Regions from separate parts of the Macrococcus equipercicus genome, predicted to be linked through region 2. Evidence: riboswitches for the same ligand, from Rfam matches in the RefSeq annotation. Region 2 holds a riboswitch; the other holds the start of a gene.
What was found. A riboswitch is a leader RNA that binds a small molecule or an ion and turns the genes downstream of it on or off. The one in region 2 is predicted to bind S-adenosylmethionine.
Positions count from the first base shown of each region.

Region 1: it holds a riboswitch for S-adenosylmethionine, as region 2 does, so the genes downstream of both, KFV11_RS00515 (PLP-dependent transferase) here and KFV11_RS10155 (M20 family metallopeptidase) in region 2, are expected to answer to the same signal.

Region 1 covers NZ_CP073809.1:94,463-102,832, forward strand. Annotated here, with positions in the region: gene KFV11_RS00475 (hypothetical protein) at 1-101, shown strand, start outside; gene KFV11_RS00480 (PH domain-containing protein) at 201-512, shown strand; gene KFV11_RS00485 (GNAT family N-acetyltransferase) at 528-1,076, shown strand; gene KFV11_RS00490 (Nramp family divalent metal transporter) at 1,251-2,570, shown strand; gene KFV11_RS00495 (RluA family pseudouridine synthase) at 2,671-3,552, shown strand; gene KFV11_RS00500 (GyrI-like domain-containing protein) at 3,590-4,051, shown strand; gene KFV11_RS00505 (hypothetical protein) at 4,107-4,613, opposite strand; gene KFV11_RS00510 (helix-turn-helix transcriptional regulator) at 4,606-4,818, opposite strand; SAM riboswitch class I at 4,981-5,079, shown strand; gene KFV11_RS00515 (PLP-dependent transferase) at 5,138-6,238, shown strand; gene metC (cystathionine beta-lyase MetC) at 6,238-7,425, shown strand; gene KFV11_RS00525 (CBS domain-containing protein) at 7,447-8,151, shown strand; gene rpmG (50S ribosomal protein L33) at 8,201-8,350, opposite strand; gene KFV11_RS00535 (GTP-binding protein) at 8,363-8,370, opposite strand, start outside.
Region 2 covers NZ_CP073809.1:1,904,298-1,912,667, forward strand. Annotated here, with positions in the region: gene KFV11_RS10140 ((Fe-S)-binding protein) at 1-501, opposite strand, end outside; gene coaW (type II pantothenate kinase) at 796-1,614, shown strand; gene ldmS (L-aspartate--L-methionine ligase LdmS) at 1,809-2,984, opposite strand; gene KFV11_RS10155 (M20 family metallopeptidase) at 2,989-4,188, opposite strand; SAM riboswitch class I at 4,264-4,362, opposite strand; gene KFV11_RS10160 (sensor histidine kinase) at 4,438-6,090, opposite strand; gene KFV11_RS10165 (response regulator transcription factor) at 6,087-6,755, opposite strand; gene KFV11_RS10170 (GrpB family protein) at 6,853-7,395, opposite strand; partial or broken gene KFV11_RS10175 (methyltransferase domain-containing protein) at 7,568-8,113, shown strand; gene KFV11_RS10180 (PLP-dependent cysteine synthase family protein) at 8,159-8,370, shown strand, end outside.

The DNA of each region.
Region 1 (8,370 bases), 330 kb from region 2:
CATTAACAGATCCTTCTCATCAGCTGCAGTTACAAATCTTTAAAGAAAACAAACAACTGATGCATGTGTTCGAGAATCTAAATGATTATAGACGTCACTAGTATTCTGAGTGGATCCATATGAAAGATACACGATTCATTTCATCGATAGTTGTGATTAATCATATATTTTTTAAATAAAATATTAGAGGTGACGAGATGATGATAAAAACAGCATGTAAAATAAAAACTTTTAATTTTAGAATGGTTAACTTTCCAGGTGAGTTAATATTAGATACAACGAACCAATTAATTATTTTTAACCCATTATTAGAAGCAGCAGTTAATTCTCACAGCATTCCGATTGATGAGATTGAAACATATCGATTTAAAAAAGGCATGTTAAAAAGCAAATTTGAAATATATTATCGTTCAGAGTGGTATATATTTACAGATTTTACTGACGAAAATTATTTACAGATTGTTAGTTATTTAGAAGAAATAAAAGATGAAAGACATTTGAGGATAACATAACAGGAGTGGATATACATGCTTTCATACAAAATTGATGATGAACTAGAACTTGCTCTCCCTCGTCCGGAAATAGATGGTCCGGTCGTCTATCGTTTAATTGAGAGACAGCGTGATTATTTGAAAGAATTTCTGCCATGGCTTGATCATCTTCAAAACGAAGATGAGGAGATCATTACTTTTAAAGAAATGATGAAAAATTTCGGCGCTGGAAAGTCGGTGACTCTCGTTATCCGCTACCAGCAGATGGTAGCTGGAATGATTGATTTTCATAATATTAACCAATCTAATCGGTCTGCTGATATCGGTTACTGGTTGTCTGAAGACCTGCAGGGCAACGGGATTATGACTAGAGCCGTGACTGGTATATGCAGTCTTGGTTTTAACAGCTTTAACTTCAACAGAATTACTCTGATAATAGAGTGCGATAATATTCCAAGTCAAAAAGTAGCTGAGAGAAGCGGGTTTACGCTGGAAGGAAAGCTGAGAAGTTATTTGAAAAATAGAGATGACTATAAGGATGCTTATATTTATTCCTTGTTAAAACATGATGGTCAGTCCAGTTAATGGGCTGGCTTTTTAATTGATAATAGAAGAAGAGGGAAAGGATCACCTAAAGTTAATTCTCATGAGTGTCAATCGTAGCAGCTTCGTTTATAATGGTAAGCAGTGGAAAGAACGTACTCATAAGATAATAAGGAAGATGGATAGTAAGGTAAGTTCCATTAAAAAGGTGGCTATATGAATAAAAGTTTAGAAGAAATTAATGGCACTGTGTCCTTTGATGCGCAGACGACTGGATTGAAAAAACTGCTGATGTACATTGGTCCGGGCCTGCTTGTAGCGGTAGGTTATATGGATCCCGGCAACTGGATCACGTCGATGACGGGCGGCGCACGATATGGTTATATTCTGCTGTTCGTGATTCTGCTGTCCAGTCTGTCAGCGATGCTGCTGCAGGCGATGAGCGCGCGGCTCGGCATCGCAAGTGGCATGGATCTCGCTCAGGTGACAAGGCAGATGACAGGGAAAAAATTAAGTGTATTCGCGTGGTTAATTACCGAGCTCGCGATTATGGCAACTGATATTGCGGAGATTATCGGCAGTGCGATTGCGCTGAATCTGCTCTTTGGTCTGCCGTTAGCAGTTGGCGTTGCGATTACGATTCTCGATGTTTTCTTATTGCTGATGATTATGCATCTCGGCTTCAGAAAGATAGAGGCGATTGTCGGTGTCCTTATCTTTTCAGTGCTTCTCATCTTTACTTACGAAGTGATAATGGCATCACCAGATATGGGTGCTGTTCTCAAAGGATTCATCCCGCACAAAGCAGTGGTCACTGATCAGGGCGCTCTGTACATAGCACTTGGAATTATCGGTGCAACGATTATGCCGCATAACTTGTATCTTCATTCGTCGTTAGTGCAGTCGCGTAACTATGAACGAAATGATGAAGGGAAACGTCAGGCTATTAAGTATGCCATGATAGACTCCAACATTCAGCTGTCTGTTGCATTTGTTGTCAATTGTCTATTACTGGTTTTAGGTGCTGCCCTGTTTTATGGCAGCCAGCAGTCACTTGGACGTTTTTATGAGCTTTATAACGCGCTCCTTCATTCACATGTCGGCGGAGCTGCAGGCGGTGCCGCGATGAGTACGCTGTTTGCTGTTGCACTACTGGCAAGCGGGCAGAACTCGACGATTACCGGGACACTGTCTGGTCAGATTGTCATGGAAGGTTATCTGCACATTCGGCTGCCGCAGTGGGCAAGACGCCTGATCACTAGAGTAATAGCTGTTGTTCCTATATTTGTCTGCCTGCTGTTCTACGGCTCTAGTCATGATAAGATTGAAGACTTGCTGATATTCACACAAGTTTTTCTTAGCTTAGCTTTACCGTTCAGTATTATCCCGCTTGTCATCGCGACAAGCAGAAAAGAAATCATGGGGGAGTTCATCAGCTCTAAACTTGTAACAGCTGCTGCCTGGCTCTTGGCAGTGGTTCTCAGTCTATTGAACGTTTACCTGCTGGCTGCCACTGTAAGAGAATTCATTGGTTAAGCTTGAATATATTAATAAATACTCACTTTACTCACCTTACCATTTAATAAGCAAAATGAATTAATAGCACGGTCATCACATGACCGAAAGGACGTATATAATGAACAGAAGAAATGGCCGTGACGCCGCATGGGAAGTACACGAAGCAACAGAACTACTCAAGTTTTTATTTGAAGTAATGCCGGAGAGAAGTAAGAAGACAGTGAAGACAATGCTCGGTAGAGGCCATGTCTTTATTAACAATGAATCAACGAGTCAGTTCAATGCACCACTCGCACAAGGTGATATCGTGGAAATCCGTACAAGCGCACCGAACAAAAAAGCGAAAATCAAAGGGATTGAAATACTGCATGAAGATACAGATGTCATCGTAGTGAACAAAGAAGCGGGGCTGTTATCTATTGCATCAGAAAAAGATAACGAAAACACAGCATTCCGCCTGCTGTCAGACTATGTTAAAAGAGCACATCCACAAAACCGTATATATGTAGTCCACCGGCTCGACCGCGAGACGTCCGGTGTCATGATGTATGCGAAAAACAAAAAAGCGCAGCAAGTGCTGCAGCACAACTGGAAGCAGTTAGTAAGTGAACGGACTTATATCGCACTTGTAGAAGGCCGCATGACAGAAGATGGCACTATTACAACTTGGCTCACTGAAGATAAAACGTTGACCATGCATTCCAGCAAAACTCCGAACAACGGCAAAAAGGCTGTGACGTATTATAAAGTGCTGAACACCAATCGCACGCAGACATTATTAAAAGTCAATCTGGAGACAGGGCGTAAAAACCAGATACGGATTCATATGAAAGAGCTTGGTCATCCGATTGTCGGTGACAAAAAATACGGAGCTGTAACAAACCCGTTCAGACGTATCGGCTTACATGCAAACGTTCTGGCATTCACACATCCGACGACCAATAAAGCAATGCGCTTTGAGGCAGAACTGCCGAAAGTATTTAAGATGTCATTTAAATAAATAGATGATCTATGATATCATCCGAGGAGGAAGAATAATGGCATATGAAGTAAGAGAACTAGCAGAGACACGGGTCATCGGAGAGAAAAGAAGCTACGACAGTATAGAAGAAGCACAGGAAAAAATACAGCAGTTCTGGACTGACTTTAAGCAGTCAGACCAACGCGCGCGCTTAACACTTGAAGCAGATGAACAATTTCAAGGATTTTTCGGCATATATTTTCCGACGGACAACGGTGTCGATTATATGATCGGAGTGAGTTCTGACCGGGAAACGTCAGAATGGGCTTCTCATAACATCCCGGCAGGTAAATATATAGTATTTGAGGCAGGACGCCCCGTTTCGCGTGAAATTCAGCGTGTCACTAATGAAGCTTATGAAGTCATTATACCTGCTTCCCAGCATGACTTAAGAAATGCTCCAGAATTTGAATACTATCCTTTCGGTAATGTCACAGCAGCTGACTATACAGCTGAAATGTGGATACCGGTTAAATAACATAAAAAAGATGAGATTTAATCTCATCTTTTTTATTTGCTGAATGATAATAAAATCATTTTAGCAGTTGCCTTGTTTTTAAAAAATAAATGAAGTAAGATGCCGCCGCAATAAACATCAGTAATGTAAGAAACAGTGACTTTGTTACAAAATTATCAGGTAGAAATAATATAATGCCGACCATAATAGGTAACGCTAAGCCGATAAAGCTATAGACAGCTTTCAGCGATTGGTACGTAACGAAAGATAATCCTTCATCATTGTCATTGATTTCTGGAAATATATTATTAAGTAGATTTAAATGTTTGTGCTGCTTCTTGATTTTAATGAAATAGTAAATCATCACTATGAGAAATATTAAATTTAACACAAGTGCAATAAGCATGATGACACTAAAATCAATGCCATACTTAAAGAAGTCAACATTGATTGAAAAAAGCGTTTCTTGATCATTGATATTAAACTCTGTTACTAAAGAAATAGGAATAATTAGTAGTGCGAGGAATAAAATACTTACAAATTGAACCAGCGGGTAATAAAATCGAATTTTATTTTCATTCATTTGACTCATCCTCCAATGTAAATAAATCTTCAACTCTGCAATCAAATTCGTGGCAAATTTTTAGTACTAATGTAATTGAGGGGGAAAATGTTCCTTTCTCAATAAAACCTATTGTCTGGCGTGTGACATTCACTCTATTAGCCAGTTCTGACTGACTAATTCTTTCTCTTGCCCTATATTCCTTTAAACGAGACGTTAACTTCAAATGATTCACTCCTTACAACTAATGTATAGTATTTCTAACATAATGTATAGTATTTTTAACATTTTAGTATGAAATGAATAATTGATAGAGTGTTAAAGATTAAATTAACCAGTACTATTGAATTACTATTCAAAATAATGATACACTTTCATAAAATTTAATAACTTATACAGAGAGATGGAGGGAATTGGCCCTTTGAAGTCTCAGCAACCGGCTGATGCACGGTGCTAAATCCAACAGGTGAATCCTGGAATATGAGTTGATACAATGTACTCCTCTTTTTCAGAGGGGTATTTTTTTATTTTAAGGAGGAGTTACTATGAAAACAGCGTTAGCACAAATTTCGCGAACAGATGATGTGACAGGGGCGACGTCTAATCCTATTTACTTGGCGACAGCTTATGCTCATGCCAAGCTGGGTGAGTCAACTGGATTTGATTACACACGGACGAAGAATCCGACGCGTTCTCATTTCGAAGAGGTGTTCGCTCGTCTTGAGGGCGGGAAATATTCATTTGCCACAGCAAGCGGTATGGCTGCCATCCAGCTTGTCTGTAATCTGTTCAAACCTGCTGATGAAATTCTTGTATCATTTGATTTATACGGTGGGACATTCAGATTGTTTGATTACTACGCAGAGCAGTACGGCGTCTGTTTTAAATATATCGATTTCAACAATATTGAAGAAGTGACGAACTCAATTACTGACAATACCCGCGCATTTTTCATCGAACCGATCTCCAACCCGCTGATGACTGCTGTCGATTTAACTCCTCTCTATGCCATAGCAAGTGAACGTCATCTACTGACGATTATTGATAACACATTTTTAACGCCTTACTTATCTACACCGCTGAAAGATGGCGCAGATATTGTCCTCCATTCAGCGACGAAATATATCAGCGGCCACAATGACGTGCTGGCAGGTGTCGTGACAGTCAATGATGAGACGTTAGGCGAACAGCTCGGTCAGTTCCATAATATGATCGGTGCCACACTATCACCGTTTGACAGCTATTTGCTGCTCCGCGGCTTAAAGACACTGCACTTGAGAATCGAACGTTCCAGCGATAATGCCCGGCGTCTGGCGCAAGCGTTCGAAAGTCACGAAGCTGTTCAGGAAGTATTGTACGCGGGCGAGAGTGGGATGCTGAGCTTAAGGCTGAACAACAATTATAAAGTCGGCCCGTTTCTTGAACAGTTGAAAGTCTGTATTTTCGCTGAGAGCCTCGGCGGTACTGAAACGTTCATTACGTTCCCTTATACACAGACGCATGTCGATATGCCCGAGGAAGAAAAGCAGAAGCGTGGGATTGATGAGCAGTTAATCAGAATCTCTGTAGGTATCGAAGATTACAATGATATTGAACAAGACATTATCCAGGCGCTAAAACATGCAGCAGTCAAGGAGGCGGTATGATGAGTTACTCACAGGAAACATCGTTGATACTCGATAGTCCGAGAGGCAAAGACTATACGTCAGCCAATCAGCCGCTCTATTACTCTTCGACTTATCACCAGGAAGTACTGGGTGGTGCTGCTGACTATGATTACGCACGAAGCGGTAATCCGAACCGCAGTCTGCTGGAAGAGAAACTTGCTAACTTAGAAGGCGGTAACCACGGTTTTGCCTTTAGTTCAGGGATTGCTGCCATTACTGCTGTCTTTATGACATTGAAGGCCGGCGACCATGTCATTCTGCCGGACGATGTATACGGCGGGACTTATCGATTGACGGAACGCATCTTCAGGCGTTTCGGCATTGACTTCACAACGGTAGATCAGACAGATTTAGGAGCAATTGCTCGGGCAGTGCAGCCTAATACACAGCTGATTTATGTGGAAACACCGTCTAATCCACTGTTCAAAGTCACTGATATTTCAGGAGTCAGCCAAATTGCCAAGGACAATGATGTGCTGCTGGCAGTCGATAATACGTTTATGACACCACTCGGGCAGTCGCCGTTTAAGCACGGGGCAGATATTGTCATTCATTCGGCGACCAAGTTTCTAAGCGGTCATAGCGACCTTATCGCAGGAGCAGTCATCGTCAACTGTCCGAAGCTTGCTGAGGACATTTATCTCATCCAGAACGGCACAGGCTCGGGACTCGGTGTCTATGATGCATGGACATTGACGAAAAATTTGAAGACATTGGCAGTACGATTTAATCAAAGCGTGACTAACGCTGAGAAAGTATGCCGTTTCCTGAAGCAGCATCCTGCTGTAGCGACTGTTTACTATCCAGCAGACAGTGATATTCACGTGAAACAAGCAGTAAACGGCGGGGCAGTCATTGGCTTTAGGCTGGCAGATGAGACGCAAGCTCAAACGTTTGTGGATAACGTTACACTACTGCTTGTCTCAGTCAGTCTGGGTGGCGTAGAAACAATATTGTCCCATCCTGCGACGATGAGTCATGCTGCTATACCGGAACTCGTCAGAAGACAGCGGGGCATCACACAAGGCTTGTTCAGACTATCAGTCGGGCTGGAGAACGCAGAAGAACTTATCCTTGATTTACAACAGGCACTTGAAACGACAATCAACAGGCAGAGAAATAATAAGAAAAAGCAGTACGTAAGTCAATGTTATACTAACCAATAACATTGATTAAAGGAGCTGCCCATGAATAATTTTAACCAGTTTATCGCTGAATTTAATTCACTTCATAAAGCTATGCAGAAAATCACCGGGAAAGAAGACGACTTCGGTTCATTGTTCCATGAGATGAAAGAGACGCATTCTGTGATTAGGCGATATAAGAATCAAATAGACGTGGCAAGAGAGCTGCGCAATTTATTAGTGCATAATCAAACAGAAGCTTATAATTTTGCTGAGCCATCCAACGAATTCATCAAAGAACTAAAAGCGATAAGAATCAAGCTCGAAAAGCCGGAAACTGTCTCAATCTTCAAGAAGCAGGTCATGACGCTTGATTGCAATGATTCACTGACAGATGCCCTCAGCCTCGTGAAGAAATATCAGGTGACTCAATATCCTGTCTTTGAAGACAGGGAGTTTAAAGGGATCTTGTCTGACAACGGGATCACTAACTGGCTGTCGATTGTCATTGTCGATGAAATCGTCGACTTGTCAGAAGTCAAAATCGCGGATGTACTTGATAAAGATGAGGAGTTTTCGTCTTATATCATCGTCAAGAATAACTTGCCGCTTTATGAAGTGGAGAAGAAAATGCTGCAGCGCATTAATGAAAGAGGGCATTCTAACCTTGTCGTGCTTATTACGCCGCTCGGCAGACTCACAAAAAAAGAGGATATCATCGGTATTATTACACCGTGGGATATGCCTCATATCGTCAAACATTTATAATGAGTGTAAAAAAAGAAAATCTTGATGATAGTTCATCAAGATTTTCGTTTTATTTAGTTTCTCTATGCAGTGTATGCTTCTTCAGTCGTGGGCAGTATTTCATCAGTTCGATACGTTCAGGATTATTTCTTTTGTTTTTCTTGGTGATATAGTTACGGTCTCCGCATTCTGTGCATGCGAGTGTCACATTAACTCTCATGATTGTTCCTCCTTATGATA
Region 2 (8,370 bases):
CCAGAGCAGCTGCATCGCGTTTGCAAACAGCACCGACAGCATCAGGCCGCCGATAAAGATCAGCACAAGCCCTGCCTTCCAGCCTCGTTTCAGGCGTGCCAGCTGTTCAATGTAACGTCGATAGAACGCCCAGACTACTGCGACAAGTATCATCAACGTCACAAGCTCCTGGAAAAATGTGAACAGCGGATACACCGGTCCGAACGGCAGATGTTTCCCGGGCAGTAATCCTTTAATGATCAGATCAATCGCCCCGAACTGCACGAGCAGAAAGCCGTAGAAAAACATGACATGAATCGTCCCGGACTTTTTATCTTTCAGCAGCTTCTTCTGGCCGAACACATTGACGAGCACTTTATGAATCCGTTCATCACGCGCGGCATTGAACTCATGCTTTTTGCCGAGCTTGATGAACTGATAGCGCGTCCTCACTAAATATATAAACAAATAAACCGCATAGCCTGTCACAGCTAGAAATAACAGCCAGTTCAAATAAATCAACCTACTACCCCCTTGACCCCTTTGCGTTCATTCTACATAATGAATGAACGTTCAGTCAACAATAATCTGAAAATTCTTACGGTTATTACGGCAGGACGCGCGAAATAAATGCAGATGATAATAAAAATTATTTAAAAAACTTGAAAATGCATTTAAATCATTATTGTTTACTGTTATAATGAATGTACCTAGGCAACTCAGAAAAGGAACGGGACTGCACCCGTTCCTTTTTTTATTGTACAGCGGGATATGAGAGGCTAGAATAGAGCTATCACAACAGAACGAGGTAATGACATGAAAATTGGTATTGATGCAGGTGGCACATTAATTAAAATTGCGGTTGAGGACCAGGGGCAGCTCACGTTCAAAAAGCAGCCTTCTACTGAGATTACAGAAGTTGCAGCATGGCTTGCAGCACTGCCGGATGCTGACGTTGCACTGACCGGCGGCAAGGCGACTTATCTGCAGTCACTCATTCCGCAGCAGGCGTTTCAGTCGATTGAGTTTGACGCGACGTTCAGAGGCATCCAGAGTTTTCTTGAGCAGCATGACATCGCGCTTGCTGACTATATATTTGCCAACGTCGGCACCGGCACATCCATTCACTTTGTCGACGGTGAGAATCAGCTGCGTGCAGGCGGTACTGGTGCAGGCGGCGGCATGATCCAAGGTTTAAGTTATTTATTGACCGGCATCACTGACTTCAGTGAAGTGACGTCACGTGCGGCAGCAGGCGACCGTGAGAAGATCGACTTGAAAGTCAAACATATTTATAAAGGGGATAAGACGCCGATTCCGGGTGATTTGACAGCCGCGAACTTCGGTAATGTGCTCCACAATATGCATGACATGACATTCACAGCTGATGACAAGCTGGCAGCAGTCATGGGTGTCGTCGGTGAAACAGTGACAACAATTTCTATTCATGCAGCCCGTGAATTCAAGACAGAGCATGTCGTCTATATCGGCTCCTCATTTTTAGGCAACGCCCTGCTGCGCGAAGTCGTCATGGACTACACTGTTCTCCGCGGCTTTAAACCTTATTTCATCGAAAATGGTGAATTCTCAGGCGCCGTCGGAACGATGCGTCTAATGGAAGCAGCTGCCCGTTAATCATAGTGCGGCCGTCAGCTTATTACTCAATCTGACGATCTTCTCCTGAATTTTGGCCTTCAAACCGCTCCTGAAGGCCACTTTTCACTTAGTCTGACAGTCTTCTCCTGAATTTTGGCCTTCAAACGGCTGCCGTCTTTCACTTCAAGCCAAAAAAATCCCGCAGTTGACTAAAGTCAGCTGCGGGATTTCCATTATGAGTTAAAAGCAGCCAATGCTGCATCTTTTGCTGCCACTTCTTCTTTTGTGCCGTGCCATATGCCGACGAAGCGCGATATCGTCTGATCTTTGCTGTAGAAATCGCCGTCATAATAAGCGAGCGGGAACAGCTGACCGGATTTTACTTCCTGCATAATGCGGTCATAGAACTTACTGTTCTCGATATTGGAATAATAGCCGAGGAATTTCTTGTGTTCTCCTGCCAGTAAATCATTAATCAGCAGCAATGACGTTGAGCCGTTCTGACGGAAATTCAAGTCGATTGCATAAACATGGTCCTTGTCATCCAGCAGCAGATCGAATCCTGCGATGCCGCGGTAACCTGCGTCAACGCCGTTCTGCATAATTTCCTGCCCGGCTTTAATGACGTGCTCCGGCACATGCTCTGCCGTCGTGTTGCCTTTATATTTCCCATATTCATCTGTATTCTGGATTGAGGCACCTAAGTACTTCATCCCCAGTTCATCACTGTAAGCATACTGCACGCAGTAGTTGGCAGTCGTCTGAATGAAATCTTCGATGATGAAATCACTCGCGCCTTCTGCTTCCCCGATGCGCTGCAATGCTTTTTTCAAATCCTTATCATTATAACAGATCATCACGCCGTAACCGCCTGCTGTCGGGTGGTCGTCCGCCGGCTTCAGTACATACGGGAATTCCCAGTCACGAAGTTTGTCGGCCAGCACTTTGACATTCACTACTTCACGGTGCGGCAGAAATTTACCTTTCGTCCATTCCGCTAGACGCATCTTGTTGTTCAGTGCGATGAACGTCGCACGGTCTACATATGACGTCTCAGAATTCACATATTCTGCTTCATGGGTATATTGAAAGAAAATCTTTTCTCCGTTGTTCTCTGCTTCTCTGAGCCGCGCATTATAAGAAGCTTCATCCGTATAACTGCGGAAGTTCTCCGGCATAGCGATACCGGCTGCTTCAAATAAGGCGCGTGATTTGTCGCCGACTGCTGCTTCGTGGACAATGACCGGCATATCAGCGATCAGCAGTTCACGGGCTGTCAGCATATTGGATTGATGTCCTTCAGTCGTCAGCCATGGATTTTTGCCGAACGACGGGCGGGACGTAAAAACTACATGATCACCATATAGTTTGTGTAGTGTCAGCGGTAGTTTCGCAGCGAAATTGTTCATTAATTTACCCCTTCAGATGTTGATGCAGCTCCTTGATTTCGTCAAGGACAGCTGGTTGTGTGATTAGCTCAACTGCCATTGTCGCCATTATACGGGCACCCTGCAGCAGCGCGCGGTCGCCTTCAGCACTTGCTGCGGCCTGCTCAAATTCATACGTATGCCCGATCAATGTGGACGGACCGATCTTAAGGTGCGGGTGAATCGTCGGAATGACATGGCTCACATTTCCCGTGTCCGTAGACCCAAAGCCAAAGTCATCGTGCTGAATCACTTCGCCGTGAAGCGCAGCATGCCGTTCAAACAGATCGTCCAGACGGTCATTCACTATAAATTCATCGACACCGTTTTGAATATGATTCAGTCTGTACTGACCACCGGCCATCTCCGCGGCACCTGCTGCGATGCGTTCCACTTTCTCTGTCAGCCCGTTTAAATCACGACGGCTGAGCGCGCGCGTATAAAATCTTGCTTTCGTATAATCCGGTACAATATTGGCACTTGCGCCACCATTTAATATAATACCATGAACTTTGTCTTTTGGTTTAATATGTTGTCGCAATTGTCCGACACCATTGAAAAAGCTGATCATCATGTCGAGCGCGTTGACGCCGTTGAAGGCATTCTCTGAGGCATGGGCACTTCTGCCGAAAAACTCGACTTCAAATACATCGACGGCAAGCGTCGGCACTGTGCGGTATGATTCATGTCCCGGATGGACCATGAGCGCGACGTCACAGTCATCAAACAGGCCGGCTTTGACATAAGTCGCTTTCGCGCTGCCGTTCACGCCGCCTTCTTCTGCCGGTGTGCCGAATACTTTGATGACGCCGCCGATGTCATCGATCACGGTCTTCAGTGCCAAAGCGGCAAGGACACTGCTCGTGCCGATAATGTTATGGCCGCATGCGTGTCCAAGGTCAGGCAGCGCATCATATTCCGCTAAAAACGCGATGACCGGCCCTTGCTGCGCCGCTTTATAAGTCGCGATGAAGCCGGTCGGATGGCCTGCGATGTCACGGACAACGTCAAATCCGTTTCTTTCCAGCAGCTCTGACAGCTGCTCCTGCGCGAAGTACTCTTCGTTGCCGAGCTCCGGCCGTGCATGGATGGCATGGCTGATTTTAATAATGTCGTCTTCATGTGCTGCGATATAGCGGGTGATGCTTTCTGTATAGGCGATTGCTGCCGTTGAATTAGTTGTCATGGTTTCATTTCCTTCCTGTTCCACTCATTCAAGAAAACAAAAGAGGCATCCCTGTCAGATAAGGAATGCCTCTTCTTCTTATCTTCCAGCTGCTGCTGGTAGGAATTAGCACCTTGCCGTAAGGTAGGTTGCTGGACGTCATTGGGCCGTTCCCTCGATCCGTCTTGATAAGTGATTGAATTGTTATTGAACACTATACAATTGTTTGCTGGAAACGTCAACCTATTATTGACTGAAAATTCATTTATTTCATGTCTCATTAAGCGGCAGATAAATTCTGAACTGCGTCCCTGCGACCGAACTCTCGACTTCTATCCGGCCGTTATGGCTGCGGACAATCTGCTGCGCAACCGCGAGACCGAGGCCGGAGCCGTTAGTGTCAGCGGTCGTATTCGTCCCTCGATAATAATGGTTGAATATATAAGGCAGTTCTTCTTTGTTGATGCCGCTGCCGTTGTCCGCAATCGTGATGACCAGCGCATCGTCCACTACTGTCGTGTTGAGCCAGACGTCAACATTATCGTTATGTACGAAGGCATTCGATATAATGTTGAGCAGCACCCGCTTCATCCGTTCGCGGTCAATCAACACGACTACATCCGTCTGATTGACATAGCGCAAGTTCGGCTGATTGTAGTTATCGACAAACTGATTGATATAAGGCACGATAGGCGTTGCTTCCTTATTGAATTCCAGCACATCGCTTTTCAGCTCGTAAGTCATGTTCAAGTCTTTGATCAACGTATCGATGTAGAGCGCTTTATCTTCAATGATCTCGGCAAATCGCTGCCGTTCCTCGCCCGTGATCTCGATGTCGCTTGTCAGCAGTTTGCTGTAGCCGTAAATCGAGCTGAGCGGCGTCTTCAAGTCATGACTGATTCCTGCGATCCATTCCTCACGCAGCTTGCCGATCCGCTTCTGATACGCTTCATCCATCCGGAGTTTCGTCGTCAGCTCTTTAATCGATTCATCGACAGACGTATACATGCGGTACTTTCGGCGCAGACGGCCACGCCGATATACTTTGTCGTTCTCCGGCACTACATAAGTCCCGCTCTGCAGCTGCTTCACCCAGTCGATAAAATGGACGAGCGGCCGTGTCAGCCGGTAGCCGAGAATCAGCGCAAGCGTCAGTATGATACCGAATACGAGGACGGAAAAGCCGAGGTACCACAGCAGGAAATTCTTTATGTCCGACATAAAGGCCTGATCTTTGAACACGCCGTTCTCGTCAAAGATGATCTGCTTGTCGAGCACGCTCGGATTTTTCTGGACGAACAAGTAGTAGCGGCCGTCGCGCATCGTCTCCCGGATATTGTAGTCATTGAAGTTATCCCCGTTTAAATCCTGGAACCACGCCTTCTCAATAAGCTTCGTCGAGAAATCACCATGGATCTTCTTCAGCTCCGCCGCTCGTGAACTCTGCATGAATAAACCGAGCTCATGCTGATTCATATAGCGCTTCAGCTTGTCGTCCTGCCTTAAGTCAAACAGCTCCGCCGCCTTGACGATCGGCTTCCGGCTGATTAAAACCGCCTGGCGGTCAGGTGTCAGCGACCATGTCGTTATATCTTGAATATAATACCAGTACAGCCCGTGCAGCTGTTCATTGTTCTGGTTGAAGACTTTTAGTGTCCTGCCGTTCTCATCTCTAATAAGCAGCATGCTGTCATTCTTCTTCAGTGCATCCCGGAGCGGCTGCTTGATGGAGATGCCGCCCTTCGTGTTGATCAGTGACTGCATCGTTGACGTCGACTCAGTCGTGAGGTCACCGGTGAGCAGCGTGCCGTCCCAGCGGATGGTCAAATAAATGAAGAGCGCGATGACAGCGATATTGATCAATACATATAATAATAGGAAATAATTGATGAAACGCCATGTGAATTTCCGTCCGATGCTCATTCTTCAATGCCTACTTTTAAAATATAGCCGACACTGCGGATGGTCAGCAGCCGCTTCGGTTCACTCGGATTGTCCTCGAGCTTCTCTCTCAGCTTTCTGACATGGACCATTACTGTGTTCTCATCGACGAAGCGATTTTCCCACACTGCCTCGTAAATCTCTTCTTTCGTCAGCACCCTGTTCTGGTTTTCGTACAAATACTGCATCAGTAAATACTGCTTGCCGGACAGGTGATACGTCCTGCCGTCCACAATCAGCTCTGCTTTCCGCTCATCAAAGAAAAACGCAACATTCCGGTAATCGCGTACATAACGCTGGGCATTCGCTTTGACGCGTGCCGCTAAAATAAGCGGGTTAAAAGGTTTTGTAATATAATCATCTGCGCCTGTAGCGAAGCCTTTCAGCTTGTCGTCGTCAGTGACATTCGCTGAGACATAGAGGATCGGTGCCTTCGAGAAGCTTCTGATCTGCTCAGCAAGCTTATACCCTGAGCCGTCCGGCAGATTGATGTCCAGTATATACGTGTCATGGTGAACGGCCAGCCGGTCTTCCGCTTCCTTGCAGTTCAGCGCGATATTTACTGGCTCAAAGCCTTCTTTCAGCAGAATGAAACGAATCATTTCAGCAATCTCAATCTCATCTTCAATTATCAGGACGCTTGTCATCCTCTCACCTCTTTGCCATTTGTTATAGCATTAAACATGACCGGATTCAATAGCGTCCCTTAATTTTTAAGGAAAATTTAAGAAAAAAGCCCGGCTCTCACGAAATCAGTTCTTTCGGCAGCAACGAATGATTGTTATACCAGGACAATGCTTTCTGCTCCATCACCAGGACGAAACTATTCTTCCCTTCGATATAGGACGCGATATCAAACGGATAGCGCTGTGCAAGCTCGAACTTCAGGGCTTGATAGCGTTCCATCTCACCGCGGAACGTCCGCAAGTAGTCACGGAACGCCAGATGCCGCACGATATTGGCATCTCCTTTTTGGTACACATGAACGTGATGCGTCCGGTTGTCACCGCCTTTTTGGAAATAGCGGCGGCCCGGTATGCCGTTCTCACCGTGCACCGTGTAGCCGAGCGCTGTGAGACAGTCGGTCAAGTCATCGACCGCCGCAAGATCTTTGACGACCGGCATGATATCGATGACCGGTTTCGCGGCCAGCCCCGGCACAGCTGTCGAACCGATATGATGGATGGCCACAAGCTGGTCTTTGAACACGTCGCGGAGCTTCCGTGCTTCTTCAATGTAGAGATGCTGCCATATGCTGTCATAAGGCTCCACTATGACTCTTCTCATCTAACTCCCTCCTTAGAAATCATAATAATCAGACTTCTCTGTTGGAAGTATTATAGTATGATGCCGGCATTTTCACAAATCATTTCATTGTCACTACAAGACATTCATGGTATTATTAATCCCGAGTTAATCAGTAGGAAAAAGAAGAGGTGGCATAATGGCTTTATCTTTTATGGATATTTTTGAGGAATGGGCTGTGAATTATGACGAGGCAGTGAGCGGTCATAATCCAGAGTACAAAGATGTGTTCGAGAACTACACGTTTATGCTGAAGGAAGCAGCAAAGCGCGCTGAAGGACGGACGATTGAATTCGGTCCCGGTACCGGCAATTTGACGCTGCTGCTCCTGAACAAAGGACTGGAAGTGACCGCATACGAACCAAGCCCTGAGATGGCGGCAATCGGCGAGCAGAAGACCGGCCTGTCATTCAAGACAGGTGACTTCCTGCATTTTGCTGCGACCGAAGCCGATACGATCATCAGTTCGTTCGCCTTCCATCATCTGACGGACACGGAAAAGTCAGCAGCCATCAAACAGTACGGCACACTGCTCAATGACGGCGGCCGCATCGTCATCCTTGATACGATGTTCAACAGCCGGGACGAGAAACAGCACATCATCCGCCATTACGAGGCGCTCGGCCATCATCATCTGGTCGAGGATTTGAACCGCGAATACTATCCATTGAAAGAGACAATCATGGCCATCGCAAAGCAGCACGGCTTCAACTTTGAGTCGGTGCAGCTGAACAACTTCGCTCATCTGACGGTCCTCACTAAAAAGACATATCACAAGCCTGCTGACTTAACCGGCGGCACACCGCTTGTCGAACTGACAGCATTTGAGCTGCCGGCAGGTGTGCGCCTGTTCGCAAAGCTTGAGATGTATAATCTCGGCGGCTCCGTGAAAGACCGGCTCGGCCGTCATTTGATCGACGAGGCTGTGCGCCGCGGTGACATTAGCACCGGTGAAGT